One region of the Vibrio sp. TRT 17S01 genome, then DNA from elsewhere that is predicted to be linked to it. Evidence: predicted binding sites of a transcription regulator. Region 1 holds the regulator's gene; the other holds the start of a gene.
What was found. The regulator MetJ, encoded in region 1, represses methionine synthesis genes. The targets are predictions, from matches to a motif close to TTAGACNTNTANANGTCTAA.
Positions count from the first base shown of each region.

Region 2: metH (methionine synthase) is a predicted target of MetJ. The motif match lies at 3,077-3,096, and genes of this name have one in related genera.

Region 1 covers NZ_JBNJOG010000007.1:141,400-148,477, forward strand. Annotated here, with positions in the region: gene ACQEXS_RS12955 (bifunctional aspartate kinase/homoserine dehydrogenase II) at 1-1,563, opposite strand, end outside; gene ACQEXS_RS12960 (O-succinylhomoserine (thiol)-lyase) at 1,563-2,729, opposite strand; gene metJ (met regulon transcriptional regulator MetJ) at 2,968-3,288, shown strand; gene ACQEXS_RS12970 (malic enzyme-like NAD(P)-binding protein) at 3,390-4,664, opposite strand; gene rpmE (50S ribosomal protein L31) at 4,904-5,122, opposite strand; gene priA (primosomal protein N') at 5,394-7,078, shown strand, end outside.
Region 2 covers NZ_JBNJOG010000024.1:15,528-22,605, forward strand. Annotated here, with positions in the region: gene metH (methionine synthase) at 1-3,028, opposite strand, end outside; gene ACQEXS_RS21255 (cation:proton antiporter) at 3,211-4,485, shown strand; gene ACQEXS_RS21260 (diguanylate cyclase) at 4,514-5,941, opposite strand; gene ACQEXS_RS21265 (FIST signal transduction protein) at 5,945-7,075, opposite strand.

The sequences.
Region 1 (7,078 bases):
AAAATTCTGATATTCGATGGCTTCTTCATCGAATCGTGCTGCTACCGAATTGGCATCGATACCGTTTGGGTTATACCAATAGGTTTGGCTATCAATGACGGCTACTAACTCAAAGTTCATGCCACGGCGCTTTTCTAAATCACGCTTTTGTTCCGCAAAAAGAGTTAACCAACTGGAACCTATATTTCCTTTGCCGCACAGTGCGACAGCGACGCGTTTCTGAGCTTGAAACAGCTGTGTGTGGATACCTTTAACCAAGGGTTTGGTATCGACAGTGCGTAGAACAGCAACCAGACTGAGTCCAGACTCTGACTCAGAGATAAACTCAACCGGTGCGTGCTTTAGCTGCTGATAAAACCCATAGCAATGATTTGGGTTTTTCGTCACGCCAGCCCCAACGGCTGCCACAAGCGAATAACCTTCTTTCAGTTTGATTTCTGCTTCGGTTGCTACATCTTGTAGGTGGCTGAGTGCGCCATTCACAATTTCAGAGGTGTAAGCAAGGTTTAATGTGTGCTGATCCGTTTGAGTTTCAAAAGCAAGTGGTTCGAGCTGTGCTCGTTTTAGACCTGCTAAAACTTCCTGTTGCTGGCGGATAAAGTCATGGCCGGAAGCAAAATGCAGCCGGATCAGCATCACTTCATCAAGTGAAGAGATGATTTTTGCACCGCGGCCAGAAGCCAACACGCGTTCGATTCTAGTTGAACCGGATTCCGGCTCATAGCTGCAGCGTAAGTGACAATCCATAGTACTTTGAGCAACAGGCTGTAAAGTTCGGCTATGGAGCACTGGGGCGGCAAGACGAGCCAATTCGCTGGCTTCATCAAGGCGCAGTAAAGGAAGTAAACAAGCATCGCTGACTAATCGTGGATCCGCGCTATAAACCCCAGCCACATCACTCCAAATGGTTACCTTGCTTGCATCAGCCAATGCACCAATAACAGTGGCGGAGTAATCAGAGCCATTCCGGCCGAGCAAGACGGTATCACCACGCTCGCTTTGTGCCATAAATCCGGTGATCACGACGCGATGTTGGACATGTTGGGCGAGGGTTTCTTTCAACAATGGGTATGAAGCACCGCGGTCAACCTCAGGCTGTGTACCGGGCTCAGCTCTGAGAAAAGCGCGTGCATCTTGTGCGACGGCGGGCAGCTCGTTCTGAGTTAATAGGGCTGCCAGTAGGCGCGATGACCAGACTTCGCCATGTCCAAGCACATTGGCTTGCTCTGCTGCACTCAATGGTGCAGTAAGCTCGCCTAAAGTGCTGAACTCATCATGCAATAGTGACAGTAATTCAGTACGGGTATTGGTTGTGATCAGCGACTCAATCAATTCACTCTGAAAATGGCGCAGCTCTTGTAGCGCTTCATGTGCTAAGCGGCCATCTTTATTGAGCGCTTCGAGAAATGCAATCAATCGATTGGTGGTTTTGCCAGCCGCCGAGACCACAATCAAATCTTCGCTGTCCGAATACTCTTTTAAGATATTAGCAACTCGGCGGTAGCATGCAGGGTTTGCTAAGCTACTACCACCAAATTTATGCAATTGACGAGGCTGGCTCATTACTGGTACTCCTTCGCTTTTGCAAAGGCTTGTTGGAGATCATCGATTAGATCCTGCGCATCTTCTAGGCCAACGGATAAGCGCAGCAATTGTTGAGAAACCCCCGCTTCGGCCAGTGCCTCTTCACCCATTGCGCGGTGTGTCATGGACGCTGGATGACAAATCAAACTTTCTACGCCACCTAAAGATTCTGCAAGAGAGAAGAGCTCCAGCTCGCTAACAAAGAATGTTAGTTGCTCAAAGCTGCCTGCAAATTCGAAACTTAACATTGAGCCAAAACCAGATTGCTGTTTCTTTGCAATCTCGTGGCCAGGATGATTTGGCAGGCTAGGGTGGTAGATGGTGCCAACGAGTTCCTGTTGTTGTAGGTAATTAAGAATATCACGAGAGCTTTCTTCGTGAACGCGCATACGTGCGCCTAATGTGCGTATACCGCGCAGAGTCATATAGCTATCAAACGGTGTTCCGGTGGCGCCAATGCAGTTTCCCCACCAAGCCAGCTCTTCTGCGTGTTCTTCGGTTTTAGTGATCACCACGCCACCAATGACATCGGAATGACCATTGATGTACTTGGTTGTTGAATGAATAACAAAATCAGCACCTAGCTCGAGGGGCTTTTGGAATACAGGAGTCAAAAAGGTATTATCGACCGCAACCAATGCGCCAACTTGTTTGGCTTGCTCGCATACTTTCGCGATATCGACAACGCGCACCAAAGGGTTAGAAGGCGTTTCAAGTAAAATCAATTTAGGCTTAAGAGCGATAGCAGCTTCGAATGCTTGTTCATCTGATTGATCAACAAACAAGACCTTAAAGTCACCTTTTTGTGAGCGTGTATTGAACAGGCGGTATGTGCCACCGTAGCAGTCGTGAGGCGCGACGATCAGATCGTCAGGGCCAAGAAAGGCGGAGACCCACAAGTTTAAGGCAGAGGTTCCACAATTGGTTACCACGGCGCCTTTACCTGACTCCAGCTCAAACAAAGCGGTTTCTAACAGGCCACGATTGGGGTTACCCGAGCGGGTGTAATCGTATGTCGGCACTTCACCAAAGGCGGGAAATCCATAATTTGTCGAGAGGTAAATAGGTGGCACAACGGCATGATGTTGAGTGTCGGACTCGATACCAGTACGTACCGCGATAGTGGCTGGTTTGCGGGTGCTCATAGATGTTTCCTTTCGAACTGTGGTGATTTTTAAACAGTAATACATTGCAACTTTGCTGAATTTGGTTATACCTGTTAACAGCAAATCACGTATTCTTAATCCTTATCTCACAACTTTACTTCTCAAAAATGAAGACGTCAACACTTCTAGACGTCTATATGTCTTTGCTTATAGCCTTAGATCCCGCTAAAATCTCGGTTTGTGATTTTTATATAACTGATGATAATGAAGGTGCGCAATGGCTGATTGGAATGGGGAATATATAAGCCCATACGCGGAGCATGGTAAGAAAAGTGAACAGGTGAAAAAAATTACTGTTTCTATTCCTTTGAAAGTGCTGAAGGTGCTAACTGATGAGCGTACTCGCCGTCAGATCAATAATTTGCGCCACGCGACAAACAGCGAGTTGTTATGTGAAGCGTTTTTACATGCCTACACGGGTCAGCCACTGCCAACGGATGAAGATTTACGTAAAGATCGTCCAGACGATATTCCGGCAGAAGTGAAGAAACTGATGACCGAGATGGGCATTGAGTTTGAAGCGTTCGATGAAGAATAACTAACAATACGCACCGTTTTTCGCTGGAAGCCGATGTCTTGTCTATCGATAAGAACAATAAAAAACCGCTGAGACTATCAGCGGTTTTTTATTGAGATAATTCATGCCATGTAGTTTTCTGGCATCTCAATTCGAGCCACACCTGAATCAACCGCGGCTTGTGCGACGGCTTTAGCCACACGTGGCAGTAAGCGTGGGTCCATTGGTTTTGGAATGATGTAACCCGGACCAAATTCCAGTTTATCAACCCCAGCAGCTTTGAGTACATCAGCAGGAACGGCTTCTTTCGCTAGCTCACGGATCGCATCAACTGCAGCGAGTTTCATTTCATCATTAATTTCACTGGCACGAACATCCAATGCACCGCGGAAGATGAATGGGAAGCACAATACATTATTCACTTGGTTTGGATAGTCTGAGCGGCCTGTTCCCATAATCAAGTCATCACGTACTTCGTGTGCCAGTTCTGGTTTGATCTCTGGATCTGGGTTTGAGCAGGCGAAGACGACTGGTTTGTCTGCCATCAGCTTCAAAGCTTCGGCTGGAAGCAGATTTGGACCAGATACGCCTAAGAACAGATCGGCACCTTCAATGACATCTTCCAGTGTGCGTTTGTCTGTGTTGTTCGCAAATAGTTGCTTGTATTCGTTCAAGTCATCGCGGCGAGTGTGGATAACACCTTTACGGTCAAGCATGTAGATTTTTTCACGCATTGCACCACATTTTATCAGTAGCTCCATACATGCCACGGCTGCCGCACCAGCACCTAAACAGACGATCGTTGCTTCTTCAAGCTTTTTACCCTGAAGCTCAATTGCATTAAGCATACCTGCTGCCGTAACGATCGCTGTACCGTGCTGGTCGTCATGGAAAACAGGGACATCGCAGCGTTCAATCAAACGCTTTTCAATTTCAAAACAATCTGGTGCTTTGATGTCTTCGAGGTTAATGCCACCAAACGTGTCTGCAATGTTAGCGACGGTATCGACGAACTCATCGATAGTGCGGTGCTTAACTTCAATGTCAATCGAGTCTAGACCTGCAAAGCGCTTAAATAATAGCGATTTGCCTTCCATCACTGGTTTTGATGCCAGTGGTCCAAGGTTGCCGAGACCAAGAATCGCAGTACCATTTGAGATCACTGCTACCATGTTACCTTTCGCCGTGTACTTATAGACGTTATCTGCATTTTGTGCGATTTCACGCACTGGCTCAGCAACGCCTGGGCTGTACGCCAATGCCAGATCATTCGCTGTTTCAGCAGGCTTGGTCAGTTCAACGGCAATCTTACCCGCGGTTGGGTAAGCATGGTAATCCAGAGCCTGTTGGCGGAATTGTTCTTCTGGGCTCAGTTCTTGGTGGTTGTCATCGGACATAGATGTGGGTACTCGTTTGACTTTATGATTAACAAGGGAGTTCATTCTAGTAGAAGCCAGTCAAGCTGCAAAGGTAAGAATGCGACTCATATCAGCAAAATGCGCAGACTCTCTACAGATTAGACCAGATTTATTGCGATTGGATGATGGGCGAGGGGAAAGTGAGAAAGAAATGAGTGATATAGGGATCAAAAAAGGACGCCGTAGCGTCCTTTTCAATTTTAGCTATAAAGCAGAAATTATTTCTTGCTTGATAGAGCACCGAAACGCTTGTTGAAGCGATCAACACGGCCGCCTGTATCAACGATACGTTGCTTACCAGTGTAGAATGGGTGACATTTGTCACATACGTCTAGGTGGATAGACTCTTTAGCTAGAGTTGATTTGAACTCAAAAGAGTTACCGCAAGAACAAGTTGCGTTAACCGCTTTGTATTCTGGGTGAATACCTACTTTCATGGGAAAACCTCAAATTCAGGCCGTGTCGCTATCCGAATCTCAGCCGGACACCACACGTAGTTAATAAAAAATAGCATCGTGATACCGCTTTCTGGTTTAAAAAACAGCAAGCCATATCACTAAGGCGCGATATAGTAATGAATCATGGTGATTCGATCAACCAATTTGCTAATTATTTCGCCACTTTTTTCACCAAATTTTATTTTCACACGGCGCCATCAATCCATTAGACTGTGTTTTCGTAAATATAGTAATGAGTTAAGCGATTCTTATGCGACCAACCATAGCTCGCGTTGCCTTGCCTGTCCCTTTAGATAAGCAATTCGACTACCTGATCCCGCCATCCCAATTTCCTATTATTGGTGGACGTGTATCAGTGCCTTTTGGTCGCCAGACTTTAGTTGGGATCGTTGTATCGCTGGTTCATCAGTCAGATTTTCCTGTTGAACAGCTTAAACCAATCAAACATGTACTGGATAATGCGCCACTTTGGCCTGACAAGCTATACAGTTTATTGCAATGGTGCAGTCTGTTTTACCAATACCCACTCGGGGAAACGCTGTGCAATGCGATGCCAGCAGCATTACGGAAAGGGAAACCTGCGGATTTTGCCACCTTGGTTGAGTGGCAATTGACGACGACGGGACGCGATCAATTAATGCAAGGGTTTGGTCGTGCGGTAAAGCAAGCGAAAGTGATGCACCTTCTCGAACATGGGCCTGTCGCGCATCAAACTTTTATTGATGAAGAAATTACTACAAGTGTACTGAAAACCTTGCAAGAAAAAGGTTGGATCGAGTCGGTAGACAAGAAGCCTACTCGCCAACGCTGGTCTGCTCAAGTGGAAGCTGACGTTGATAAGCCTAAGCTGAACCAAGAACAAGCAGTCGCCATTGCCAGTGTAAATAGCCAAGATGGCTTTGGTTGTTACTTGTTGGAAGGGGTGACGGGATCGGGCAAAACCGAAGTCTACCTCAACTTAATCAAACCAGTTTTGGAGAAAGGGCGACAAGCGCTTATTTTGGTACCAGAGATTGGCTTAACGCCCCAAACCATCAACCGCTTTCGAAGCCGCTTTTCTGTTCCCGTGGAAGTGATTCATTCCGGGTTGAATGATACCGAGCGTTTGAATGCTTGGTTATGTGCTCGTGATGGGCAAGCTGGCATCGTGATTGGTACCCGTTCTGCTTTGCTCACCCCTTTTGCTGATTTAGGTATTATCATTGTTGATGAAGAGCATGATGCCTCTTATAAACAGCAAGACAGTCTGCGCTATCACGCCAGAGATGTGGCCGTGATGCGGGCAAACAAAGAGCAAATCCCAATTGTATTGGGCTCTGCCACGCCTGCGTTAGAAACGTTGCACAATGCTTTGAGCGGCAAATACCATCATCTGCACTTAACCCAGCGCGCCGGTGTCGCGGTACCAACCACGAATAAAGTTTTAGACGTTAAAGGCATGTATCTCGAAAGCGGCTTATCAGCGCCGTTGATTGCAGAAATGCGTCGCCACTTGAGTGCGGGCAATCAAGTGATGCTGTTTTTGAATCGTCGTGGCTTTTCTCCGGCTTTAATGTGTCATGAATGTGGCTGGATTGCAGAATGTAAACGCTGTGATGCTTATTACACCTACCATCAATACTCGAATGAAATCCGCTGCCATCATTGTGGTTCCCAGCAACCCATTATTCACCAGTGTCAGGGATGTGGTTCTACCAATTTAGTGACGGTTGGGGTGGGAACCGAACAGTTGGAGAATCAGCTAGAGAGCTTGTTCCCAGAATACAAAACGGTGCGAATCGATCGTGACAGTACCCGTAGAAAAGGCAGCCTCGAAAGTGCATTGAGTGCGATACGCAAAGGGGAGTATCAAATTTTGATCGGCACTCAGATGCTGGCAAAAGGGCATCACTTCCCTAATGTGACGCTAGTGGTTCTGTTGGATGTAGATGGCTC
Region 2 (7,078 bases), on a different contig from region 1:
CCACGCTTGCTGCAGGGAACAGACCACACATACCTCGCGCTTTGAGTAAGCCTTCACGCTCAACACGATCCAATAACTCATTAGCGTCTTTGTACAGGCGTTGAGCCTCTTCACCCACTTCTTCATGGTCAAAGATTGTTGGGTACTTACCGACTAGTGACCAAGTCATAAAGAAAGGTGTCCAGTCGATGTACTTACGCAAAGTAGACACTTCAAAGTCATCAAAGATATGGATGCCCGGCTTCACAGGAGCAGGAGGCGTATACTTATCCCAATCAATCGCGACTTTGTTCGCTCGTGCTTCTTCTAAAGTAACAGGCTTAGTGCGCGGCTTCTTACGGTTATGCTGATCACGCACGCGCTCATAGTCCGCATCCAGTTTTTCAACAAAGCCAGGACGAAGTTCGTCTGAAAGTAATGATGTACATACACCAACCGCACGAGAAGCGTTATTGACGTAAACCACTGGATGTTTGTAGTTCTGCTCAATCTTAACCGCTGTATGCGCTTTGGATGTTGTTGCACCACCAATCAGAAGTGGAAGATCGAAATCAAGACGTTCCATTTCTTTCGCGACATGGACCATTTCATCGAGAGACGGTGTGATCAAACCAGAAAGACCAATAATGTCGACGTTTTCTTCTTTGGCTACCTTGAGGATCTTCTCACATGGCACCATGACGCCAAGATCGATGATCTCGTAGTTGTTACATTGCAGAACCACGCCAACAATGTTCTTACCGATATCGTGCACGTCACCTTTTACCGTAGCCAGTAAGATCTTGCCGTTGGAAGAACCCGCTTGCTTCTCTTTATTAATAAAAGGCTCTAAGTGTGCTACAGCTTGCTTCATAACACGCGCAGATTTCACTACCTGAGGAAGAAACATCTTACCTTCACCAAATAAGTCACCCACCACGTTCATGCCGTCCATCAATGGACCTTCAATGACTTCAAGTGGCTTAGAAGCATTAAGGCGAGCTTCTTCGGTATCTTCAACGATGAATTCAGTAATGCCTTTAACCAATGCATGCTCTAGACGTTTTTCTACCGCCCAAGTACGCCACTCTAGTGCAGAAGCATCTTCTTCTTTACCAACGCCTTTACCTGCGTATTCTGCAGCGATGTCAAGTAGTCGCTCGGTCGAATCATCACGGCGGTTAAGAACCACGTCTTCTACCGCTTCACGCAGTTTGTCTGGAACGTTATCGTAAATTTCTAACTGACCCGCGTTCACAATGCCCATGTCCATACCATTTTTAAAACAGTGGTATAGGAACACCGCATGAATCGCTTCACGAACGTAGTTATTGCCGCGGAATGAGAAGGAAACGTTAGACACACCACCAGAGATCATCGCGTGAGGTAAGTCGCGCTTAATGTCTGCAACCGCTTCGATGAAATCCACAGCGTAGTTGTTGTGCTCTTCGATACCCGTCGCAACTGCAAAGATGTTCGGGTCAAAGATGATGTCTTCTGGTGGGAAGCCGACTTCATCAACCAAGATACGGTAAGCGTTGGTACAGATTTCGAGCTTACGTTCACGTGTTTCTGCCTGACCAACTTCGTCGAACGCCATAACGATAACTGCAGCACCATAGCGACGAATCAGTTTTGCTTGCTCAACAAACTTCTCTTTACCTTCTTTCAAAGAGATGGAGTTTACGATGCCCTTGCCTTGAATACACTTCAGGCCCGCCTCAATAACCTCCCATTTAGAAGAGTCGACCATGATAGGCACTTTGGAGATCTCTGGCTCAGATGCGCATAGGTTGAGGAAGCGAACCATACAGGCTTCGGCATCCAACATGCCTTCATCCATGTTGATGTCGATGATCTGAGCGCCGTTCTCAACTTGCTGACGAGCAACTTCCAGCGCTTCATCGTAGAGCTCTTCTTTGATCAGACGCTTAAATCGAGCAGAACCAGTTACGTTAGTCCGCTCACCCACGTTGATAAACAACGTCTCTTTTTCAATCGTAAGAGGCTCAAGACCGGATAAACGACACGCAACCGTAAGCTCAGGCAGATCACGAGGTTTCACGCCTTCAACTGCCATTGCCATATGGCGAATATGCTCTGGCGTGGTACCACAACAACCACCAATTAGGTTGAGGAAACCACTCTCCGCCCACTCTTTAACGTGTTCCGCCATATCTTCAGGTGAAAGGTCATACTCACCAAACGCATTCGGTAGACCCGCATTTGGGTGAGTAGAAACAAAAGATTCAGAAATACGAGAAAGCTCTTCTACGTATGGGCGTAGTTCGTCAGGACCTAGCGCACAATTCAAACCAAATGAAATCGGATTAACATGACGAAGAGAGTTATAGAAGGCTTCCGTTGTTTGACCAGAAAGCGTACGTCCAGAAGCATCGGTAATGGTACCGGAGATCATCACTGGTAACTCGATACCTAGTTCTTCGAAAACACTATCAACCGCGAAGGCACAAGCTTTAGCGTTAAGCGTATCGAAGATGGTCTCGATCAGAATAAGATCAGAGCCACCTTTGATCAGCGCTCGAGTGGATTCTGAATAAGCTTCAACAAGCTCATCGAAGCTGACGTTACGATAGCCTGGGTCATTTACATCAGGGGAGATAGAACAAGTACGGTTTGTTGGGCCAAGCACACCCGCGACATAACGTGGGCGCTCTGGCGTTTTTGCCGTCCACTCATCAGCGGCTTCACGCGCAAGCTTTACAGCAGCGAAGTTGATTTCCTCACTCAGGCTTTCCATTTCATAGTCAGCCATCGCAATCGTCGTCGCGTTAAAGGTGTTTGTCTCAAGAATATCAGCGCCAGCTTCTAAGTAAGCGCTGTGAATTTCCTTAATCAATTGAGGCTGAGTGAGCACCAACAAATCGTTGTTGCCTTTTAGATCACAGTGCCAATCCGCAAAGCGCTCTCCTCGATAGTCTTGCTCTTCAAGTTTGTATCCCTGAATCATGGTGCCCATACCACCATCGATCAGCAAAATACGTTGCTTTAATTGAGCTTCAATCTGTTGTCTTACATTACTTCCCACAGTACAGCCTCATTCCTTTAGTTATCTCTCCATCCTATCATACAAACTAAAGGAGTCTAGACGTCTAAAACATTAATATTCTCACTCCTGTTTGCTTGTAAAATAATAACCAAAAAGTGTTTGCTATTTAGTCATCATAGGCAGAGAATTCCATTCACATTTTGTTACATCCAGAGAAACACATGTCGGTCTATTATACCCTTTGCTTTCTATCGGCTGCTGCAATGTTGATTGCTTTTGTAAACAGTAAGATAGGTAAAATGCAGACAACCATCGCAATAACAGCAGGTTCGATGGTTCTGTCACTATTAATTCTAGTTGCTGGTCAAAATGATTGGTTTCAGTTAACTGAAATCGCCACGCAAACAGTTTCTAGTATTAATTTCGAAGACTTTTTGCTTAAAGGGATATTAGGCTTCCTTTTGTTTGCTGGAGGATTGGGGATCAAACTACCCAACCTGAAAGATCAAAAATGGGAAATCACGGTATTGGCATTAGGTGCAACGTTATTTTCAACCTTTTTTATTGGTTTTGTTCTCTATGGATTCTGCCAAATCATTGGAGTCAATTTCGACTTAGTATACTGCTTATTGTTTGGTGCACTGATCTCGCCAACCGACCCAATAGCGGTGCTTGCTATCGTAAAAAAACTCAATGCACCAAGACGTATCTCGACACAAATTGAAGGTGAGTCATTATTCAATGACGGCTTCGGTCTCGTCATTTTTGTTACTTTATTTACGATTGCTTTTGGAAACGAAGCGCCAACAGTGGGTAGCGTTACGATGCTGTTTGCTCAGGAAGCCCTTGGTGGTATCGTTTATGGCTTTGTATTAGGACTCGTTTTCCATTACCTAATCAGCGCAACTGATGATCACTCGATGGAGCTTCTTCTTACCATTGGCATTCCAACCGCTGGATATGCATTTGCAGAGTATCTTCACGTATCTGGTCCTCTAGCCATGGTGGTATCAGGTATCATGATTGGCAACTGGACGCGTTTCATTGGCTTTTCCAAAGAGAGTGAAGATCACCTCGATCATTTCTGGGAACTGGTCGATGAATTTTTGAATGGCGTGCTTTTCTTATTGATTGGTATGTCTATGCTGCTGTTTGAATTTCACAAAGAAGATTGGATTTTAATGGCATTTGCAGTCCCGCTTGTTCTGTCAGCTCGATACCTAAGTGTTTTCTTATCCTATATCGGTTTTAAACGTTTTCGTAGTTATAACCCTTGGTCAGTCAAGATCTTAACTTGGGGTGGCTTACGGGGCGGATTGGCATTGGCAATGGCATTATCCATTCCTTCTGGCATTTGGGTTATCCCTGATAAGCTTATTGATGTAAAAGAAATTGTATTGGTAATGACCTATGCTGTCGTTGTTTTTTCTATTTTGATTCAAGGCTCAACGATTACGCCAATGATTGAAAAAGCGAAAAACGCAGAGAAAGAGTAACTCATCGAATAAGGGCCACGTGTGGCCCTTAATGGTTGTGAACGATGCGATTCCGCCCATTTTTCTTCGCACAATAAAGAAATCCATCAACCTGCTTCATTACTTCATCAAATGGCGTCGATAAGTCTGCATAGGGAATGGTTGTCATACCTATACTCACAGTGATTTTCAGAACCTTTTCTTCATGACGGACTGCCATCGCTTCAATGTCTTTTCTAAGTCGCTCTGCTATGTCGTAACCTAGATTTTTATCTGTATTCGGTAAGACCAAGGCAAATTCCTCACCACCCAATCGACCGAGAATATCCATATCTCGCGTGGACTGTTGTAAATGGCTAACCAGCGCGATCAAAACCTCATCTCCAGCCGCATGACCAAAACTATCATTCACTTGCTTAAAGAAATCAATATCAATAAGCATAACCGTTAAAGGTGTTCGCCAGCGCTGGCAAGTATGAACTGCTCTTTCAGTCTGGGTTAAGAAACTTCTTCGATTAAAAGCTCCTGTTAAAGGATCGGTTTCAGCAAGGTTTTTGAGTTTCTTTTCGAGCTGCTTACGTTCACTGATATCTGTCATCGACATGATAATAAGGTGTTGTTGCTGAAAAAGTAATTTACTGAATGCCATCTCAATTTGGCAAACTCTCTTATCAGGCAATCTCAGCATAAGATCGCAACGAGTTATACCTGCTCCCTTAGGAAGATCAATGACCATGTTAAGATTAGACTCAAATACCTCCCGCATCTCTTCAGCAATATAACGAATCGGCTCACTATTAACGATATCTTCTTTTTCTCTTCCCAGAAGCTGACAGGTAAAATCATTAATCATGATCACTTTTAACGAAGAGCTACAAATTAAAATCCCAATCGGAGCTGAGTTAATAAGTTCTTGTAACTGCTTTACTGAACGCTTGGATTGATCGAGTCGTTGCTGCTGCAACTCTTCAATTTTTTTACGTAAATAAATGTCTTGTAGTACGAGTAGCCAACGATTTTGGCTCACATTTGTCAAACGAGCTCTAACCAAATAATCGATTCCCAAACTATGGATATTCAGGTCTCCAGATCGGTTCATACAGTTTTGATAATCCGCCAAAAAAGTTTGCAGCTCAGGCGATGATTGAACACAGTCTAAGTCATCAAGTTGGGTATAGTTTTCTTCAGCAGTCAAAATGGGGGGCTCAAAATTTCCAGAACGGATATCTTTTACTACCCCTTGCCTATCGATCCACAAACTCATATCCGGCAAGGAATCGAGAATCAAGTTAAGGGTATTATTCCTTTGCGTTAATTCCGCACAGCTTAGATCTAAAGAACGTTCAGTGATCATCAATTGTTCAGAGAGCGATTGATAGCCTGAATCAACAATCTCAATTAGCTTATGTAAATTCGGGTCATCAGGAACACCATCAACAAAGACTTTTTTAAGTTGTCGTTGTAATAGTCTATGCATCCATTAATCTTCCGAGAAAGCCGTTATCGTCATGGTCTGATTATGAAGCTCTGAAGAAGATTGGTGATCAAATGGTGCAATCTCTCCATAGGAATAAAAACCACATAATAGTGTATTAACTCCTAGCTCAGCTTTCACCGCCTCGACCTCATCATCAGCTAACTGCTTTAATAAGATCTTTCGCCCGACACAACTGATAAGAATGGCAACGTCAGGAGAATCGTCAATATAACGCCGGCATACTTCCGCAGCCTCTTTCGCACCGTCAATCAAAGAATCAACATTAGCTCTCATTAATCTGGCAGTTACCCCCCTTGGTATATTGCCCGCAAAAGTGATTGTTCCATCATCTTCATTAATGCCAAGCAACGTCCTAACAACTTGAGTACTTTTTTGTGGATCGGTGATCTCTAGAGGAAAACGCAAACCACTGGCTGGTAACTCTCCAGCTAACTCACCGAGATAGCTTCGATAGATGGATAATGCGCTATCCTCATCTAACTCGTATAAAACATTATGCTCTGAGCGAGTGACCCGCCTTTCCATTCCAAAGGCGCACCAACCTCCACGTGACCCGTAGCTCACATTGAGAGCCTCCCCATATAAGCCAATAGCAACAACTAATCCCGCTTGTGATTCAAACCCAGCATGCACCGTTGTTTCTTGGAAACGCTCTCCATCTCCTGCCAAGCCACCTGTTACTTTTACAGCATCGAGTAAAATAGATTGAAAACCTTCGAGTAAGTAACCACCATTAACTTCCATACCATCACTAAGCAAAAAGACATGGCGTAATTTAGGAAGCTGCATTAATTCTTCAGCTACTACCTGACCCAGTTTATAGCTATCACCATCACAGCTATTGATTGAGGCGCTTACTCGCTTGATTTGTGATTTTTCGAAATAGATGACGGTAGCAATTAACGCGTTATCAAGAACAGCTCGGTCACTAATCTCTCCAGATGTCGTACAACCAACAAATTGTGAGTTCGGTAATAGGGAGTGCAGCGCATTAAAAGCCTCTGATACATAACTACCAAACAATAAGACAAGGGTAGATGGACCATCTAAACGAGAAGCTGATTCTGAGTTTTTCCACTCACCTTTGTTCCAAATAAGTTGCAACGTTTTCATGCA